One region of the Leisingera sp. genome, then DNA from elsewhere that is predicted to be linked to it. Evidence: riboswitches for the same ligand, from Rfam matches in the RefSeq annotation. Region 1 holds a riboswitch; each other region holds the start of a gene.
What was found. Region 1 has a riboswitch for cobalamin ahead of AC4HIX_RS12755 (DUF1636 family protein). Riboswitches for the same ligand answer to the same signal wherever they lie in the genome.
Positions count from the first base shown of each region.

Region 2: it holds a riboswitch for cobalamin, as region 1 does, so the genes downstream of both, AC4HIX_RS09375 (aromatic ring-hydroxylating oxygenase subunit alpha) here and AC4HIX_RS12755 (DUF1636 family protein) in region 1, are expected to answer to the same signal.
Region 3: it holds a riboswitch for cobalamin, as region 1 does, so the genes downstream of both, AC4HIX_RS05720 (ABC transporter substrate-binding protein) here and AC4HIX_RS12755 (DUF1636 family protein) in region 1, are expected to answer to the same signal.
Region 4: it holds a riboswitch for cobalamin, as region 1 does, so the genes downstream of both, AC4HIX_RS17825 (DUF4198 domain-containing protein) here and AC4HIX_RS12755 (DUF1636 family protein) in region 1, are expected to answer to the same signal.

Region 1 is NZ_CEYXRG010000012.1:119,789-123,790, reverse strand. It holds gene glpD (glycerol-3-phosphate dehydrogenase) at 1-1,369, shown strand, start outside; gene cobO (cob(I)yrinic acid a,c-diamide adenosyltransferase) at 1,475-2,110, opposite strand; cobalamin riboswitch at 2,162-2,379, shown strand; gene AC4HIX_RS12755 (DUF1636 family protein) at 2,476-2,886, shown strand; gene cobW (cobalamin biosynthesis protein CobW) at 2,889-3,923, shown strand.
Region 2 is NZ_CEYXRG010000008.1:25,630-29,631, forward strand. It holds gene AC4HIX_RS09370 (FAD-binding oxidoreductase) at 1-465, opposite strand, end outside; gene AC4HIX_RS09375 (aromatic ring-hydroxylating oxygenase subunit alpha) at 470-1,705, opposite strand; cobalamin riboswitch at 1,812-2,012, opposite strand; gene AC4HIX_RS09380 (alcohol dehydrogenase family protein) at 2,332-3,438, shown strand; gene AC4HIX_RS09385 (DUF1523 family protein) at 3,493-4,002, opposite strand, start outside.
Region 3 is NZ_CEYXRG010000004.1:190,619-194,620, forward strand. It holds partial or broken gene AC4HIX_RS05710 (ABC transporter ATP-binding protein) at 28-538, opposite strand; gene AC4HIX_RS05715 (FecCD family ABC transporter permease) at 535-1,584, opposite strand; gene AC4HIX_RS05720 (ABC transporter substrate-binding protein) at 1,581-2,591, opposite strand; cobalamin riboswitch at 2,737-2,930, opposite strand; gene AC4HIX_RS05725 (succinylglutamate desuccinylase/aspartoacylase family protein) at 3,067-4,002, opposite strand, start outside.
Region 4 is NZ_CEYXRG010000023.1:39,832-43,833, forward strand. It holds gene AC4HIX_RS17810 (adenylate/guanylate cyclase domain-containing protein) at 1-234, opposite strand, end outside; gene AC4HIX_RS17815 (GNAT family N-acetyltransferase) at 284-934, opposite strand; tRNA gene AC4HIX_RS17820 (tRNA-Arg) at 1,196-1,272, shown strand; cobalamin riboswitch at 1,842-2,056, shown strand; gene AC4HIX_RS17825 (DUF4198 domain-containing protein) at 2,200-2,985, shown strand; gene cbiM (cobalt transporter CbiM) at 2,996-3,613, shown strand; gene AC4HIX_RS17835 (cobalt ABC transporter permease) at 3,610-4,002, shown strand, end outside.

The DNA.
Region 1 (4,002 bases):
GCTGATCGAACGCGAGGTGCTGCTGAAAGCCATGCCGCACATTTCCTGGCCGATGCGCTTTGTGCTGCCCTTTCACAAGGACATGCGGTTTGACAGCGAGACACCCACGTCCAAGCTGCTGACCACCTTCATGCCGTGGATGAAGGGCCGCCGTCCGGCCTGGCTGATCCGGCTGGGCCTCTTCATGTACGACAGCCTTGGCAAACGCGGCATCCTGCCCGGCACCGCCAAGCTGGACCTGACAAGCGACCCGGCGGGCCGCCCCCTGAAAGGCAAATTCAAAACCGCGTTCGAATACTCCGACTGCTGGATCGAGGACGCCCGCCTGGTGATGCTGAACGCGCGCGACGCAATGGCCCGCGGCGCCAGCATCCTGACCCGGACCGAAGTGCTGTCCGCGGACCGCAAGGCCGATCACTGGGTGATCCGCACCAAGGATCGCGCAACCGGCGAGGAGCAGGAGCACCGCGCAAAGATGCTGGTCAACGCAGGCGGCCCCTGGGTTGCCGACGTGCTGCACCAGAAGCTGGGCCAGAACAGCCGCGAGAACATCCGCCTGGTGCGCGGCAGCCATATCGTGGTGCCCAAACTGTTCGACCACGAGCGCTGCTATTTCTTTCAGGGCACCGACGGGCGGATCATCTTTGCCATTCCTTACGAGCAGGATTTCACCCTGATCGGCACCACCGACGCCGACCACCCGGACCCGGACACCGCACCGGTCTGCACCGAAGCCGAGCAGGATTATCTGGCGGCCTTTGCCTCCGAATACTTCGAGAAGCCGGTGACGCGCGACGATATCGTCTGGACCTACTCCGGCGTGCGCCCGCTTTATGACGACGGCGCCAGCTCCGCCACCGCGGCCACCCGCGAATACGTGCTGACGCTGGACCAGGCGCAGGCGCCGCTGCTCAACGTCTTTGGCGGCAAGATCACCACCTACCGCAAACTGGCCGAGGCGGCTCTGGCGAAGATCGGCGAGGTGTTCCCGCAGCTGCCCGCCGACTGGACCGCAGGCGTGGCCCTGCCCGGCGGCGACTTCCCGGTGGCGGATGTGGCAAAGCTGACATCCAAACTCGCCGCGGACTATCCGTTCCTGACACCCTACTGGGCGGGCCGGATGATCCGCGCCTATGGCACCGAGGCCTGGGAGGTGCTGGGTGACGCGAAATCCGCCGGCGATCTGGGCCAGGACTTTGGCGCCACCATCACCGCGCGGGAGCTCGACTGGGCGATTGCCCGCGAATGGGTGCGCGCGGGCGACGATTACCTGTGGCGGCGCACCAAGCTCGGCCTGCGGCTGGATGAAACCCAGCGCGCAGCGGTGGATACCTACATCCAAGGCAAGGCCGCACAGCTCGCGGCATAGAACTGAGGGACGGGCCAACCCGAGGGGAGGTGCAGTCGCGCCGCCCCGTGGGGGCGGGTTGGCGCGGCCCGGCCTATCGGCCGGGCGGGACATTCAGAAAGCGTCTTAAAACTCGACGCCCTTCTGCGCCTTCACCCCGGCGCGGAACGGGTGCTTGATCTGGCCCATCTCGGTCACCAGATCGGCGATCTCGATCAGCTCTTCCTTGGCGTTGCGCCCGGTCAGCACCACATGCGTCATCGGCGGCTTGTGCTCCACCAGGAACTCCAGCACCTCCTCCAGGTCCAGATACTCATAGCGCAGCGCGATGTTGATCTCGTCGAGCAGCACCATGGTGTTGCGCTCATCCAGGATCATCTCCTTGGCCTTCTCCCAGCCCTTCTGCGCGGCGGCGATGTCGCGGGCCTTGTCCTGTGTCTCCCAGGTAAAGCCCTCGCCCATTGCATAGAACTGGCAGAGATCGCTGAAGTTCTCCTCGATCAGCGTCCGCTCTCCGGTCTGCCAGGCGCCCTTGATGAACTGCACCACGGCGCAGGGCATCTTGTGGGCGATGCAGCGCATGATCATGCCGAACCCCGACGAGGATTTTCCCTTGCCCGGCCCGGTGTGAACGATGATCAGGCCCTTCTCGCCGTCCTTGGTCTTCATCATCCGGTCGCGCGCGGCCTTCTTCTTGGCCATTTTCGACGCATGACGGGCGGCTTCTTCTTCTGAGATGCCGGTTTCAGACTTTTCGCTCATGGGGGCTCTCCAGCTGTTTGACCCCATGTCTTGACAAAGAAGGGCGCGATAGCGCAAGGGGGTTTCGCTGGTTCCTGCGAAAGCAGGCGAAGAGGGAATGTGAAGGCCGCCAAATATCTTTGGATTGCCGAAGCACAGCCGCCCCCGCGACCGTGACCGGATGAGGCCGCCATGCCACTGGGAGAGACCCCGGGAAGGCAGGATGGCCGGCAAGGCAAAGCGCCTTGGCATCCGCAAGCCGGGAGACCTGCCAGCGAGAGAGAGAACAACGGGCGGGCGGGGTGTTCCGCGACCGGTTGAGGGGCTGGCACGCCGCCGCCCCCCTTTCGGCCATCCCCACGCCTGCCGCGACAGGAGACGCGCCGATGGCTGACGATATGGCGGGCAAGACCGCCAGCACCCCCGGACCGGTCACGCTGACCGTTTGCCTCACATGCCGCCGCGAGGGCGCCGACCCGGAGGCCGCCCGCCCCGGCGCTATCCTGCACGCCGCATTGGAAGAGGCCGGAATGCCCGAAGGCGTCCGACTGCGCGGCGTTGAATGCCTGTCCTCCTGCAAACGCGGCTGCGCCGTGGCGCTGGTCGGCGGCACAGAGCGCTGGACCTATGTCTACGGCGACCTCGACCCGGACCAGCACGTCCCCGAAATCCTGGAAGGCGCCGCGGCTTACGCCGCCACCGCCGACGGCGTCGTGCCCTGGCGCGAACGCCCGCAGACCTTCCGCAAGCAATCCGTTGCCCGCATCCCGCCGGCCAAGTTCTTCTCCGAGGAGTAATCATGAGCGACCTCAACAAGATCCCCGTCACCGTCATCACCGGCTTCCTGGGCGCGGGGAAAACCACCCTGATCCGCCACCTGATGCAGAACCCGCAGGGCAAGCGCCTGGCCGTGGTGGTGAACGAGTTCGGCACTGCCGGCGTGGACGGCGACATCCTGAAGTCCTGCGCCGATGAGAACTGCCCGGCGGAAAACATCATGGAGCTGGCCAACGGCTGCATCTGCTGCACCGTCGCGGATGACTTCATTCCCACCATCGAACAGCTGATGGACCTGCCGGAAAAGCCGGATCACATCGTGATCGAAACCTCCGGCCTGGCCCTGCCGAAACCGCTCCTGAAGGCTTTCGACTGGCCCGCGATCCGCTCCCGCATCACCGTTGACGGCGTGATTGCGCTGGCCGATGCCGAGGCCGTCGCCAAGGGCCAGTTCGCCCCCGACCTGGACGCGGTTCAGGCCCAGCGCGAGGCCGATGACAGCATCGACCACGAAACCCCGCTGTCCGAGGTGTTCGAAGATCAGATCTCCTGCGCCGACATCGTTCTCTTGTCCAAGGCTGACCTGGCCGGCGACGCAGGCGTCGAGAAGGCCCGCGCGGTGATCGAGGCCGAGGCGCCCCGCAAGCTGCCGATCCTGCCGATGAGCGAGGGCGTCATCGACCCGCGCATCATCCTGGGCCTGGGCGCCGCTGCCGAGGACGACCTGGAAGCCCGCCCCAGCCATCACGACGGCCATCACGACCACGAGCATGACGATTTTGAAAGCATCGTTGTCGAAATGGGCGAAGTCTCCGACCCGGAAGCGCTGCAGAATGCCATCGTGAAACTCGCCCGCGAGCGCAACATCCTGCGCGTCAAAGGCTATGTCGCGGTGGAGGGGAAACCGATGCGGATGCTGGTTCAGGCCGTGGGCGAGCGCCTGCGTGCCCAATACGATCAGCCCTGGGGCGCGCAGCCGCGCAAGACCGCCCTGGTGGTCATTGCCGAGCACGACGACATCGACGAACAGGCCATCCGCGCCGAGCTGGGAGCGTAAGCAATGCCGGTCTGGCGCTTCATTTCAAATGACATTGCCCGGCCGCAGGCCGGGCTGCGCCCGATCCTCCCGTCAAACC
Region 2 (4,002 bases), on a different contig from region 1:
GACGTCGGGCGATTGGCCGCGGTCGAACAGGTACTGTGTCATCGACAGGCTGGGCGTGATGCCGGAGCCTGCGGAGATGAACAGGAACTTGCCGTTCGGCCGTTTCGGCAGAGTGAACACCCCCGCAGGGCCAGAGGCCTTGAGGAACATGCCCGGACGCAGGTTGTCCAGCATCCAGCGGGTGCCGATGCTGTCGGCCTGCGCCTTGACTGTGACCGAAATCGACAGCGGCCGCGACGGCGAGGAGCTGATGGTGTAGGTTCGCCAGACGGTTTCGCCCGGCACCGGCAGCTCCAGCGTCAGGAACTGGCCCGGCTGGTATTTGAACCACGCGCCGGACGGCGCGCGGAAGCTGAAGGTGGCGGTGTTCGGCGCCTCCGGTACCACAGAGACGCATTCCAGCATCTCGTCGTCCTTCCACGCCAGGGTCTCGTCCAGCGTCTCGAAGTTTGCCTGCAGTCCCATGCCGTTACTCCGCCGCGATCAGGTGGCGGCCGGTCAGCGCGCGGGTCAGGTGCTCGGCATACCAGTTGGAGAACTGGATGACGCCGCTTTCCTGCACTTCCGAGTACGGGCCGGGCTCATAAGCGGGCGAGTTGATGCCCTGCTGATTGTCCTCCACCACGATACGGTCTTCGTCATTGGTCGCGACCCAGACCTCGGTCAGCCGCTTCAGGTCATAGTCCTGGCCCTCGACCGCATCCTTGTGCACCAGCCATTTGGTGGTGACTTCGGTCTCGGTCGGGCTGATCGGGGTCACCCGGAACACGATGGAATGATCCGGCAGGAAGTGGTTCCAGGTGGTCGGATAGTGGAATTTCAACAGCGTGCCCGCATCGGCAAAGGGCACCCGGCCCAGTTTCTTGGCCACAGCCGCCTTGCCGTCCATGGTATAGCTCTCGGCGCCCTCGTTCAGCGGCATCCGCGCCACGCGGTACTGGCCGCGCGCGTCGATCTGGAACTGCGACGGCACGCCCGCCGCCTCGATCCGGTCGAAATGCTTCTGCAGGTGCGGCGGGTTCTCGCCGCCTTCAATACCGGTCACCGACGGATCCTCCGGGAAGGTCCGGCACAGCGACGGGTGGTTGCCGCCGCAGTGATAGCACTCGCGGTTGTTCTCCCAGACCAGCTTCCAGTTGCCCTTCTCGATGATCGAGCTTTCATAGGCGACCTTGGCATTGGCCAGGTCATGCGGCTCCAGATAGGGACGCGCCACCTCAGCAAAAGCATCGAAATCCGGCGCTTCATCCGCCAGGCAGATGTAAATCAAACCCGCCAGATCGCGGCAGTGCACCGGCTTCAGCCCGTGCTTGGAGGCATCGAAATCCGGCCCCATGTCGCGCGCCCACAACAGCGAGCCGTCCAGCTCATAGGTCCACTGGTGGTAGGGGCAGACCAGTTTGGGCGAATTGCCTTTCTTCGCCTTGCAGACGACCGAGCCGCGGTGGCGGCAGGCATTGTGGAAGGCGCGCACCTGGCCATCGGTGCCGCGCACGATGATGACGTTGTAGGCGCCGACCTGATGGGTCACGAAATTGCCCGCCTTCGGGATCTCGCAGGCGGGAATGGCAAACAGCCACTCGCGATAGAAGATCTGCCGCATGTCCAGATCCAGAACGCCCGGATCGGTATAGAACGCCTGTTCCAGGGAATAGTTTTTCTGACGGGCCACCAGTTTGGCCAGAATCTCGCTGTCCTGAAGCATCTGCTTCTCTCCTTTGCCGCATCCCCGCGGCAGGTTGGCTTGGCTGCGGGCATGGAGAGAGAGATTGCAGGCCACGCGCCCGCAACCGCCCCGCCGCCGCCCGCGGTTGACGTTTTTTGGCAAGGCTGGTTTCCGGACTGTCCCGGGGCCATTCGGCGGCGGGGCCTGGCACCTTCCCGAAGCCATTGGCTTCAGTGGTTTTTTGCCATGCCTTGCCCGGGGTCACCGTTGCGGGGGCAGTGCCGGAGTTTCACCAGCTTCCCAATTCTCTGCCCCGAAAGGCGGCACCTTGCTGAGGCGGAAATTGCCCTAATCCCGGCCCGCAAGCGGAGACAAATCCGACCCGCCGAAACCGGAAAAAGACATGCATGTTTGGGGGGGCCGGCGGGACAGGGATGTCCAGAATCTCAAACCGGCATCCGCCAGCCTGTTTGCGGCAAGGCGCTGATCTTTGGTGTATTTCCCCTCGACCCAGACACAAGGACCGATTCGCGGGGCGGTGGCCAGCAGGCAGGCCGGGCTGCGCCGCCGGATTCCGCCCTTGCCGCCGCCCCCGCCCTGCGGGCAATAATTGCGCCAAATTCCAAGACCTTTCACCAACCCCGCGTGATCAGAAAAGGCCGCCCATGCCCGGACCCAAAACAGACAGCAGCGTTAAAACCATGATGGCCGTCGTGACCACCGGAAACGGCGGCTATGACAAGCTTGAATACAAAGCCGTGCCGATCCCGGAGCCCGCAGAGGGGGAGCTTTTGCTGCGGGTCCTCGCAGCCGGGGTAAACAACACCGAAATCAACACCCGGCTCGGGTGGTATTCCTCCAGCGTGACAACGGACACCGCCGCGGCCGCCGGCCATCAGGAGACCCATGCCGAGCAAAAGGCCGACGGCGGCTGGAACAAGGCAACCCCCTTCCCCCTGATCCAGGGCACCGATTGCTGCGGCGAGGTTGTCGCCGCCGGCCCAGGCGCCAGCCAGACCCTGACCGGCAAGCGGGTTCTGGTGCGGCCCTGCATGCGCCCCAATGGCTACGGTGTGATGGACAACGTCTGGATGGCCTCGGACTTCGACGGCGCCTTTGCCCAGTACGTCAAAGTCCCCGCCTCCGAGGTGTTCCCCGTGGACTGCGCCTGGTCGGACGAAGAGCTGGCAACGATCCCATGCGCCTACGGCACGTCCGAGAACATGCTGCACCGCGCAGACGTCCGCGCAGGCGAACTGGTGCTTGTGACCGGTGCCTCCGGCGGTGTCGGCTCCGCCACAGTGCAGCTGGCCAAACGCCGCGGCGCCCGGGTGGCGGCAATCACCAGCCAGGGCAAGATGGATCAGCTGCGGGAGCTAGGTGCGGATATCGTTCTGGACCGCGGCAGCAATCTGCTGGCGGAGCTGGGCGGGGAAAGCGTGGACGTGGTCGTCGACAACGTCGCGGGGGCCGGCTTCCCGCAGATGATCAAGCTGCTGAAACGCGGCGGCCGCCTTGTGTCCAGCGGCGCCATCGCCGGGCCGGTTGTCGATCTGGACATGCGGGACATGTATTTGAAGGACGTCACCCTGATCGGCTGCACCGCCTGGGACGAGCCGGTGTTTCCGAACCTGATCTCATACATCGAGCGCGGCGAGATCCGGCCGCTGCTCGCCAAGGTCTTCCCGCTCAAGGACATCGCCAGGGCACAGCAGGAGTTCCTGGAGAAAACCCATTTCGGCAACTTCGTTCTGGTGCCGCCGCAGGCCTGACGGCCGACAGGCCTTCAAGACCAATGAAAAGGCCGCCTGGGGGGCGGCCTCTCCTCACTTCGATTTCCAGCTGTCCAGCCAGCGGCGGAACCGGCCCTGCCGCTCTGAAATCGCATCGCCCGCGGCATAAAGACTGTCCTCGGCGCTTTCGAGCATCGGGTCGATCCGCGCCCGCCGAAACCGGCGCCAGCGCACATAGATGGCCCACATGACCGCGGCCAGCAGCACCAGGAAGATGATGCTGAACCAATTGGTTGGCTTGTCCTCCGGCCCCGCCACCGGCTTGATCGACACCGCGTTGGGGAAGATCGACAGGAACTCGTTGCGCCAGCCGTAATGCATCACCGCCACCCACTCCGGGTTGGCCCTGGTCGAGATACTGTCATTGGCGTCAGTGTACAGGTTGGCGGTGTCGAACTTGAAATAGGGCGGCCAGCTCCAGCCGGTGTCTTCGTTGCGATAGACGATGGCCCGGCCGCTGGGGCGCACCCCTTGGATAAACTGCACATCCCGGTTGATCAGCTGCGCCGACTGGTCGTCGGGTTTGGACCAGAAGATGCGGGT
Region 3 (4,002 bases), on a different contig from region 1:
AGTGCAGGATCGACAGCTGGTGGTGGATGTCCAGATGGTTGGTCGGCTCATCCAGCAGCAGCAGCCCCGGCTGCTGGGCCAGCGCCCGCGCGATATGCAGCCGCTGCCGCTCTCCGCCGGAGAGCGTCGCCCATTCCCGCTTGGCGAACCCCTCCATTTCCACCGTCTTCAACGCCTTGTCCACTTGCCGGGTGTCTTCCCCGCTCCAGGGCCGCAGCGCCGACAGCCAGGGGGTGCGGCCCAGCTCTACCACTGAACGCGCCGTGATACGTTCGGCGGTGTCGGCCTGCTGCTCGACTATGGCGATCCGCTGGGCAATTTCCCGGCGCGACAGCCGCGCCAGCGGCTGCTCCGCCAGCAGCACTTCGCCTTGCGAGGGCCGGGCCAGTCCCGCCAGCAACCGCATCAGCGTTGATTTGCCGGAGCCGTTCGGACCGACCAGCGCCAGCGTCTCACCCGGCTGCACCGCCAGAGACACGTCCGACAGCAGCGCCTTGCCGCGCACGGAGAAGGATAGGCTGCGGGCTTCGATCCTCATCGCGCCGTCCTCTGCCCGCGCACCAGGATGATGGCAAAGGCCGGCGCTCCGATCAGCGCGGTGACCACGCCGATGGGCAGCACCTGGCCGGGGATGATGACACGGGACACGATGTCGGCGCCGATCAGGAACACCGCCCCCGTCAGCGCCGCGGCCGGCATCAGCCGGCGGTGGCCGGGGCCAACCAGGAACCGCGCCGCATGGGGGATCACCAGGCCGACAAAGCCGATGGAGCCGACAATCGACACCATCACCGCGGTCATCAGCGCGGTGGCAAAGATCAGCACCACCTGCACCCGCCGCACCGGGATGCCCAGCGCCGCGGCGGAATCGGTGCCAAAGGTGAAGGCATCCAGTGCCCGCGCGTGAAACCGGCAAATCATCCAGCCGGCCAGCGCCAGCGGCACCGCCAGCCACACATCCGGCCAGCGCACGCCGCTGAGGTTGCCCATCAGCCAGAACATGATGCCGCGCGCCTGATCCGCATTGGCAGATTTGGCGATAATGAAGGCAGTCAGCGCGTTAAAGAGCTGCGAGCCGGCAATGCCCGCCAGCACGATCTGCGCCGCCGCCGCACGGCTGCTGCCCGCCCCGGCGGCGCGCGCCAGAATGGCGACAAAGCCAAAGGCCAGAAGCGCCCCGTTGAAAGCACCAAAGGACAGCGACAGCGCACCGCCGCCCAACCCTGCAATCGTGACCGCCACCGCCCCGGTCGAGGCGCCGGCGGAAATGCCAAGGATGTACGGATCTGCCAGCGCATTGCGCAGCAGCGCCTGCAGCACCACACCGGTCACCGCCAGCGCCGCGCCGCAGGCCCCGGCCACCAGTGCCCGCGGCAGCCGGTAGCTCCAGATGATGCCCTGATCCACCGGGTCCACCGGCAGCCCCGCCCCGGCCAGCTTGTTGACCAGAACGGACAGGACAAGGTCAGGCGCAATCGAGGTCTCACCGATCATTGCGCCTGCCAGAACCGCCGCAGCCAGCACCGGCAGCGCCAGGCAAGCGCCCCGGACGCCGTGCCATGCAAGTGCGGCGGCTGCGCTCATCCGCCGTTGCCGATCGCGCTGAGCTCAGCGGCCAGGTCTTCCAGCGCCGGGATGGCGCGGATGGTGGCATCCATCGCCTGGGCGTCCATCACCACGATACGGTTGTTCTTGACCGCGTCCATCTGGCTGGCGACCGGGTCGGTGCGCAGGAATTCCAGTTTTTTCTCATAATCGTCGGCAGCAAAGCGGCGGCGGTCCATGCGGGCGATCACGATCACCGTCGGATTGGCCTTGGCGATGGTTTCCCAGCCGACGGTCGGCCATTCCTCGTCGGTCTCGATGACATTGCGCAGGCCCAGCTGCTGCATCATGTAGCCCGGCGCGCCTTTCTGGCCGGCCACAAACGGATCGCTCTCCAGCTCAGGCGAGGAGAACCAGAACACGGCGGAGGCATCCTCCAGCGCAACCTCTTGCGCCTTGGCAACGGCCGCAGCCTCACGCGTCTTGTAGTCGGCGACCAGCTCAGCGCCCTTTTCGGCCTCGCCGAAGATCGCTGCCAGCTCCTCGATCCCCTGATACAGGCTTTCGGTGGTGAACATCTGCGTGCGGGTGCCGTCGCCGCCGGTGGTGTTGTCCTTGCCTGCGCAATCGGCGGGCATCACATAGGTCGGGATGCCCAGGTCATGGAACTGCTCGCGCTTGGCGACCACGCCCTCGGGGCCGACGTGCCACTCGTACTGCGCTGCAACCAGGCCCGGGCGTTTGGCCACCACACTTTCAAAGCTTGGGTCGTTGTCGGCCAGCCGTTCGACCTTGGCGTTCACGTCCGCGTATTCCGGCAGAACATCGTTGAACCAGACCGAAGTGCCCAGCACCTTATCCCCCAGCCCAAGCGCATAGAGCACTTCCGTGGCCGCCTGGCCAACCGTGACGGAAGACGCCGCAGGTGCTTCGAAGGTGACGGTCTGGCCGCAGTTCTCGATGGTCAGTGGAAAGCTCTCGCTGGCGGCCGCGGCCTGGGCCGCGACGGTGAAGGAAAGGCCGATCAGGCCGGAACGCAGAAACATGATTTTCGATCTCCATGTGTCAATGACCGGAGAACGGGTGAAAGGGCATTGACCGGCAGTGCGGAGGGCCTGAGCCCTTCCTCTGCGCCGCCTGAAAGCAGCAGCGCGGTCTGCCGGCAACCTCCCCGGACAACCCCGTCCGGTGTGCTTCGGTTTCATACCGGCAGGTCTCCTGACTGGCGGGTCATCGTCTGGGCCGCCTTCCCGGACCGCTGGGATCCAGTGACGCGATGGCTCAGCACTCGCCGCCTACAGTTGCGGGGGCAGTTCCGGTTGGTGCCCGGCAGGCACCGCGGATTCCCTCTTAGCCCTTGCGGGACCGGTAAAGCGCGCGTAGCGCATCACTTTGGTTGCGGCAAGAAAAAGTTGCTGCCGCTGCGGAAATCCTCGGCAAAAGGTGCGCCTGCCAAAGGCTGCGGCAACCGCGTGTTGAGCAGCCGGACCCATTGGCAAGTGCTGGCCCCCATGTTGCCGTTCAGAGAATTTCATCCTCGTCGAACATCGGGTCGTCCTCCAGCTGGGCGCTCAGGTCCTCCACCGAATCCTCCGCCTTCTCGACGGAGCGGACCCTGCCGAGGTGGAACACGGCATCGCCCTCGTTCACGATGGGCATTACCGCACGCCCGACGATCAGCCCGTCGAAAGGCGCCAGGATCTCCTCGTCATGCTCACCGAACGGGTCGGACACCGAGCCCATCAGCTCCCCTTCCCGGACCAGTTCGCCATCGTCCTTGTACACCCGCAGAAGCCCGCCCATCGGCGCCCGCAGCCATTTGCTGGAGACGCAGAACTGCGGCTGCGACTTGGGCTTGGATATGCCCTTGGCCGGGACCATTCCCATGTGCCGCAGCACCCGCAGGATACCCGCCAGCCCGGCACGGATCGACAGTTCGTCAAAGCGCAGGCCCTCGCCCGCCTCATACAGAAGCACATCCTTGCCCGTCTCCTTGGCCGCGCCGCGCAGCGAGCCGTCGCGCAGCGGCGACTGCATCACGATCGGGGCGCCAAAGACGCCGGCAAGCTCGCGGGTGCTGGGATTATCGGGCGAGATGCGGATTTGCGGATAGTTGGTCCGGTGGATTGCTGCCGAATGCAGGTCGATACCGAGGTCCGAACGGGCCACCACCTCTGTCATGAAAAGATGCGCCAGACGCGAAGCCAGCGAACCATGCTCGCTGCCGGGAAACACCCGGTTGAGGTCGCGCCTGTCGGGCAGATAGCGGGAGTGGTTTATGAAGCCGAAGGCGTTGACGATCGGCACCGCAATCAGCGTGCCCTTGAGCGTCGTCAGGTTCGGCGCCCGCAGCAGCCGCCGGATGATCTCCACGCCGATCACCTCGTCTCCGTGCACGCCGCCGCTGACAAACACCGTCGGCCCGTCCTGGCGGCCATGCACAACATGCGCCGACAT
Region 4 (4,002 bases), on a different contig from region 1:
CTCCACAGCATGCGTGGCTGTCTCAAACAGCGCCAGAACCCCATCGCCGCGGACCGCCACCACTTGCCCGTCATGTGCCTGGCAAGCCGCTTCCAGCTGTTCCAAGAGGGATTTCAGGGCACTGTAGGTATCGATTTCATCATTGCCCATAAGCCGGGCATAGCCGACGACATCGGCAAACAGCACCGCACCAAGCTGGCGGCGGACTCTTGTTGTCTTTTTTTGGCCGCTCACAAGCTGTCCTCCTCCTGTGAGTGCGGGCTGGGGCCGCTGGTATGCGCGCTCATCCTTCTAGCGGGTTGTCCGGGCCGGGCGGCCAGACCCAGCCGGCGGCTTCTGCGCCGCGGAAACTTACGCGCGGGCCCGCGCCAAGCTCCTGCGCCAGCGCTTTGCGGCTGGCGTCCCATTCCTCGCGCAGGAGGCCGACAGTGACCATGTCAAAGAACCGGCCTTCTGCAAACCATGCGGCCCGCATTCTGCCTTCGGTCGCAAAGCCGGCACGCGCGGTCAGGTGCTTGCTGCGGGTATTGTCGGCACGGTAGTATGATGTAACGCGATTTAGCCCGATCTGCCGGAAGGCAAAGTCCAGAAGCAGCGCCAGGGCGCGTATCCCCACACCCTGCCTGCGCTTGGATTCTTCGATAAACATGGCAATGACGGCATCACGGTTCACCGCTGAGATGCTATCCAGCCCGGTGATACCGCACAGTTCACTGGACTCCGTGGTAAGTGCGAACCAGCACTTATTCGCGTTTGCCTTTGTATCGGACAATAGCTCCCATGACTGCTCCAGCCCCTGTGCGCTGAGCGGCACGCGGTTTGAGCGATCAAAACATGCCATGTCAGCAATGTTCTGAAGCCAGCCTGCGGCTGTGGCTAGGTCCGCTGTTTCAAGCGGCCTGAGCTGAAAACACGCTGAGTTCCGGTCCGGCATCCGCCGCCCCCTTTCGGTTTGCGGTACGCGTCTTCCCCGGCGCAAAACCTGGCGGGGAAGACATGGCTTCAGACTTATACCACAATTCCGGCCGGTCTTGGGGCGAAGAGCGGCCGGATGTCAACGCGGCCGAACGGGGGCACGCCCTTGTGGTTCGGCCGTCCGCCGAGGTTTGCACGGAAGCTGCTGGTGAAGAAAAACGGAAACAGCCGTCTTTTAGGGTTGCGACTCTGCGATGCTATCAGTAAACCCCGCCGCAGTGGACCGATAGCTCAGCTGGATAGAGTACTTGACTACGAATCAAGGGGTCGGGGGTTCGAATCCTCCTCGGTCCGCCACTTCCTCCCTTGTCGCGCGACATAAAGTTTTGCCATTTGCGACAGAACCTTTCCTTTTGCGTGTCTCCAACATTCCCGCTCGCGCCTCCTGTTCCGCCAGTGGCCAAGCGTTCCCTGATTTTACTTTCGGAAGACCTCGTGTCGCAGAGAGGGCAAAACAGGGGGGGGAGCGCAGTTGTTGCCGCTTGAAGCGAACTGGTATCACTCTGGGGAACGGGGCCGCGAGGGTTTTAACGCCGGGTTGCGAGGCGAGATTCTGAACGGGAAGCCTTCTGCAGGTCAGAAGAGCCCCAAATCCTGATCGAACAAGGGGCAAGGAAAACCCAATACCGGCAGAACGTACGGTGCTTTGGACTATCTCTGCCGGGCTCGGGCAATCGTCATTCCGGTGGCGGTCTTAAACCGTGAAACCGGGTCACACGAAAGGAATACCGTTGGAAACCGGCCACCGTTTGCGCGCATCACGCAGGCCTGCCGACTGGCCGTTGCAGTCCGGTAACAGTCATCTGCAGTGTCAATCCCGTGACTGAGCAGAAGGCAAGACGCTTGACTCAGAAATTCGGTTTTGCCATTCAACCAGTGTGACCGGTTCCGCAAGTGTTTCAATGCGCAGCGGAAGAAATAGGGAACACGGTGCGGCGTACCCAAAAGGGACCAAATCCGTGACTGCCCCCGCAACTGTGAGCGGTGAGTGACGCTGAAGACGCCACTGGGATCATCCCCGGGAAGGCCAGCCGAACCAGGACCCGCGAGTCAGGAGACCTGCCGGACACAAGGACCGAGGCCCCGCTTGCGGAGTTTCTGCCCTTTTCCACCGGACGCCGGGGTGAGCGTCTGGCGCGACGGCCGTTCCGGCGACTCCGTGCCAATACTCCCCGTTGTTCATTCCTGATTGCAGGTGCGCCTGCATCGTCGAATGAGGACGAAATGAAACTGAACTATCTGGCCGCAGCACTGGCCGTTTCCCTGCCTGCCGCCGCGTCGGCGCATTTCCAGCTGAATTACACCGAAAGAGCGCTGATCGAGAAGCCCGGTGACGTGCCGATGGGCCTGGTTTTCTGGCATCCCATGTCAAACGGATACGCTATGGACATGGGCGCGCCGGAAGAATTCTTCATGATCCACAAAGGCGAAAAGACCGACCTTTCGGATCGCCTTGAGCCCGCCACTTTCAAGGGCGCTGAGAACGAAGCTTCGGCCTACAAGGCGTCCGTCCCGGTGAAACGCTCCGGCGACTATGTCGTGGTGACCGTGCCTTCACCCTACTACGAGGAAAGCGAAGATATCTATATTCAACAGATCTCAAAAGTCGTGCTGAACCGAAACACTTTGCCGACCGACTGGGATAAGCCGGTCGGGCTGGCCACCGAGATTCTGCCGTTGAACAAACCCTACAATGTGATCGTCGGATCCACCTTTTCCGGTCAGGTTCTGGCGGGCGGCGCGCCAGTCCCCGGTGCTGAAATCGAGATCGAGTTCATGGCGGCCGAGCCTGACCTCAAAGCGTTTTCGGCCACCGATCCCACCGTGGGTGAGATGCCGGGCGGAGCGATCGTTGCTATCGCGGACCAGAACGGCGTGTTTTCCTTCGGCATCCCGAAAGCAGGCTACTGGGGTTTTGCCGCTCTGGGGTCCGGCCTGGCAACCGAGCACAACGGCAAGGAACTCAGCCAGGATGCTGTGCTGTGGATCCACGCTGAAGAGCTGAAGTGAAAGCAGACCGATGCATATCGTAGACGGCGCTCTGTCAAACCCGGTAGTGATTGGCGGCGCTGTTGCTGCAGCCGGCGGTATCGCTATGGGTCTGCGCAGCCTGCCGCTGGAGCGCATTCCGGCGGCAGGGGTTCTTTCGGCCAGTTTCTTTGTGGCTTCGCTGATCCATGTCCCGATCGGGCCCAGTTCGGTTCACCTGATCCTGAACGGGCTGGCCGGGCTGGTTCTGGGATGGGCCGCGTTTCCGGCACTGTTTGTCGGGTTGTTGTTGCAAGCGGTGTTCTTTGGCTTTGGCGGGCTGACGGTGCTGGGTGTGAATGCCGTGAATATCGCCTTGCCCGCTGTTCTGGTGGGGCTGGCTTTCCGCCCGCTGGTGGCTCGCGGCTCGCCGCTGCACGGCGCGATCTGGGGCGGTATCGGAGGCGGAGCTGCGATAGCGGCAACGACATTGGCCGTAGCCTTCTCGCTAATGCTGTCCGGCGATGAGTTCATTCTAGCCGCCAAGCTTGTCTTCTTCTCGCATATACCTGTGATGGTTATCGAAGCGCTTCTGTCAGGCGCCGCAATCTTCCTGGCCCGGCGGGTTAAACCTGAGCTGTTCTTTGACACGAAAGGCAGCCTGACGTGATCCGGTCCTGTGTTCTGATTCTTGCTCTTCTCGCACCGCTGCCGGCATTGGCCCACAATGTGATCTCTGCGGTATTCCCCTCCGGCTCGGATATCGAGGGCGAGGTTGGCTTTTCCAATGGCGCAATGGCTCCGGACTTGCTGATCGAAGTCTTTGACGAAGCTGGGAGCAAGCTGGGTGAAACCAATACGGACTCCGACGGCTTTTTCCTGTTCACACCGTCGGAGCCGGTAACGCATGTGTTTCGCGGCGACCTTGGCGCTGGCCACGTTGCGGAAGTGATCATGGATGCGGCAGAGGTCGCGCAGATCCTGGGTCAAAACCCGCGCAGGCTAATGCCTGCGGCCGGCGGCACAACTGAAGCCCCCTCGTCCGCCGCGGCTGCCGGC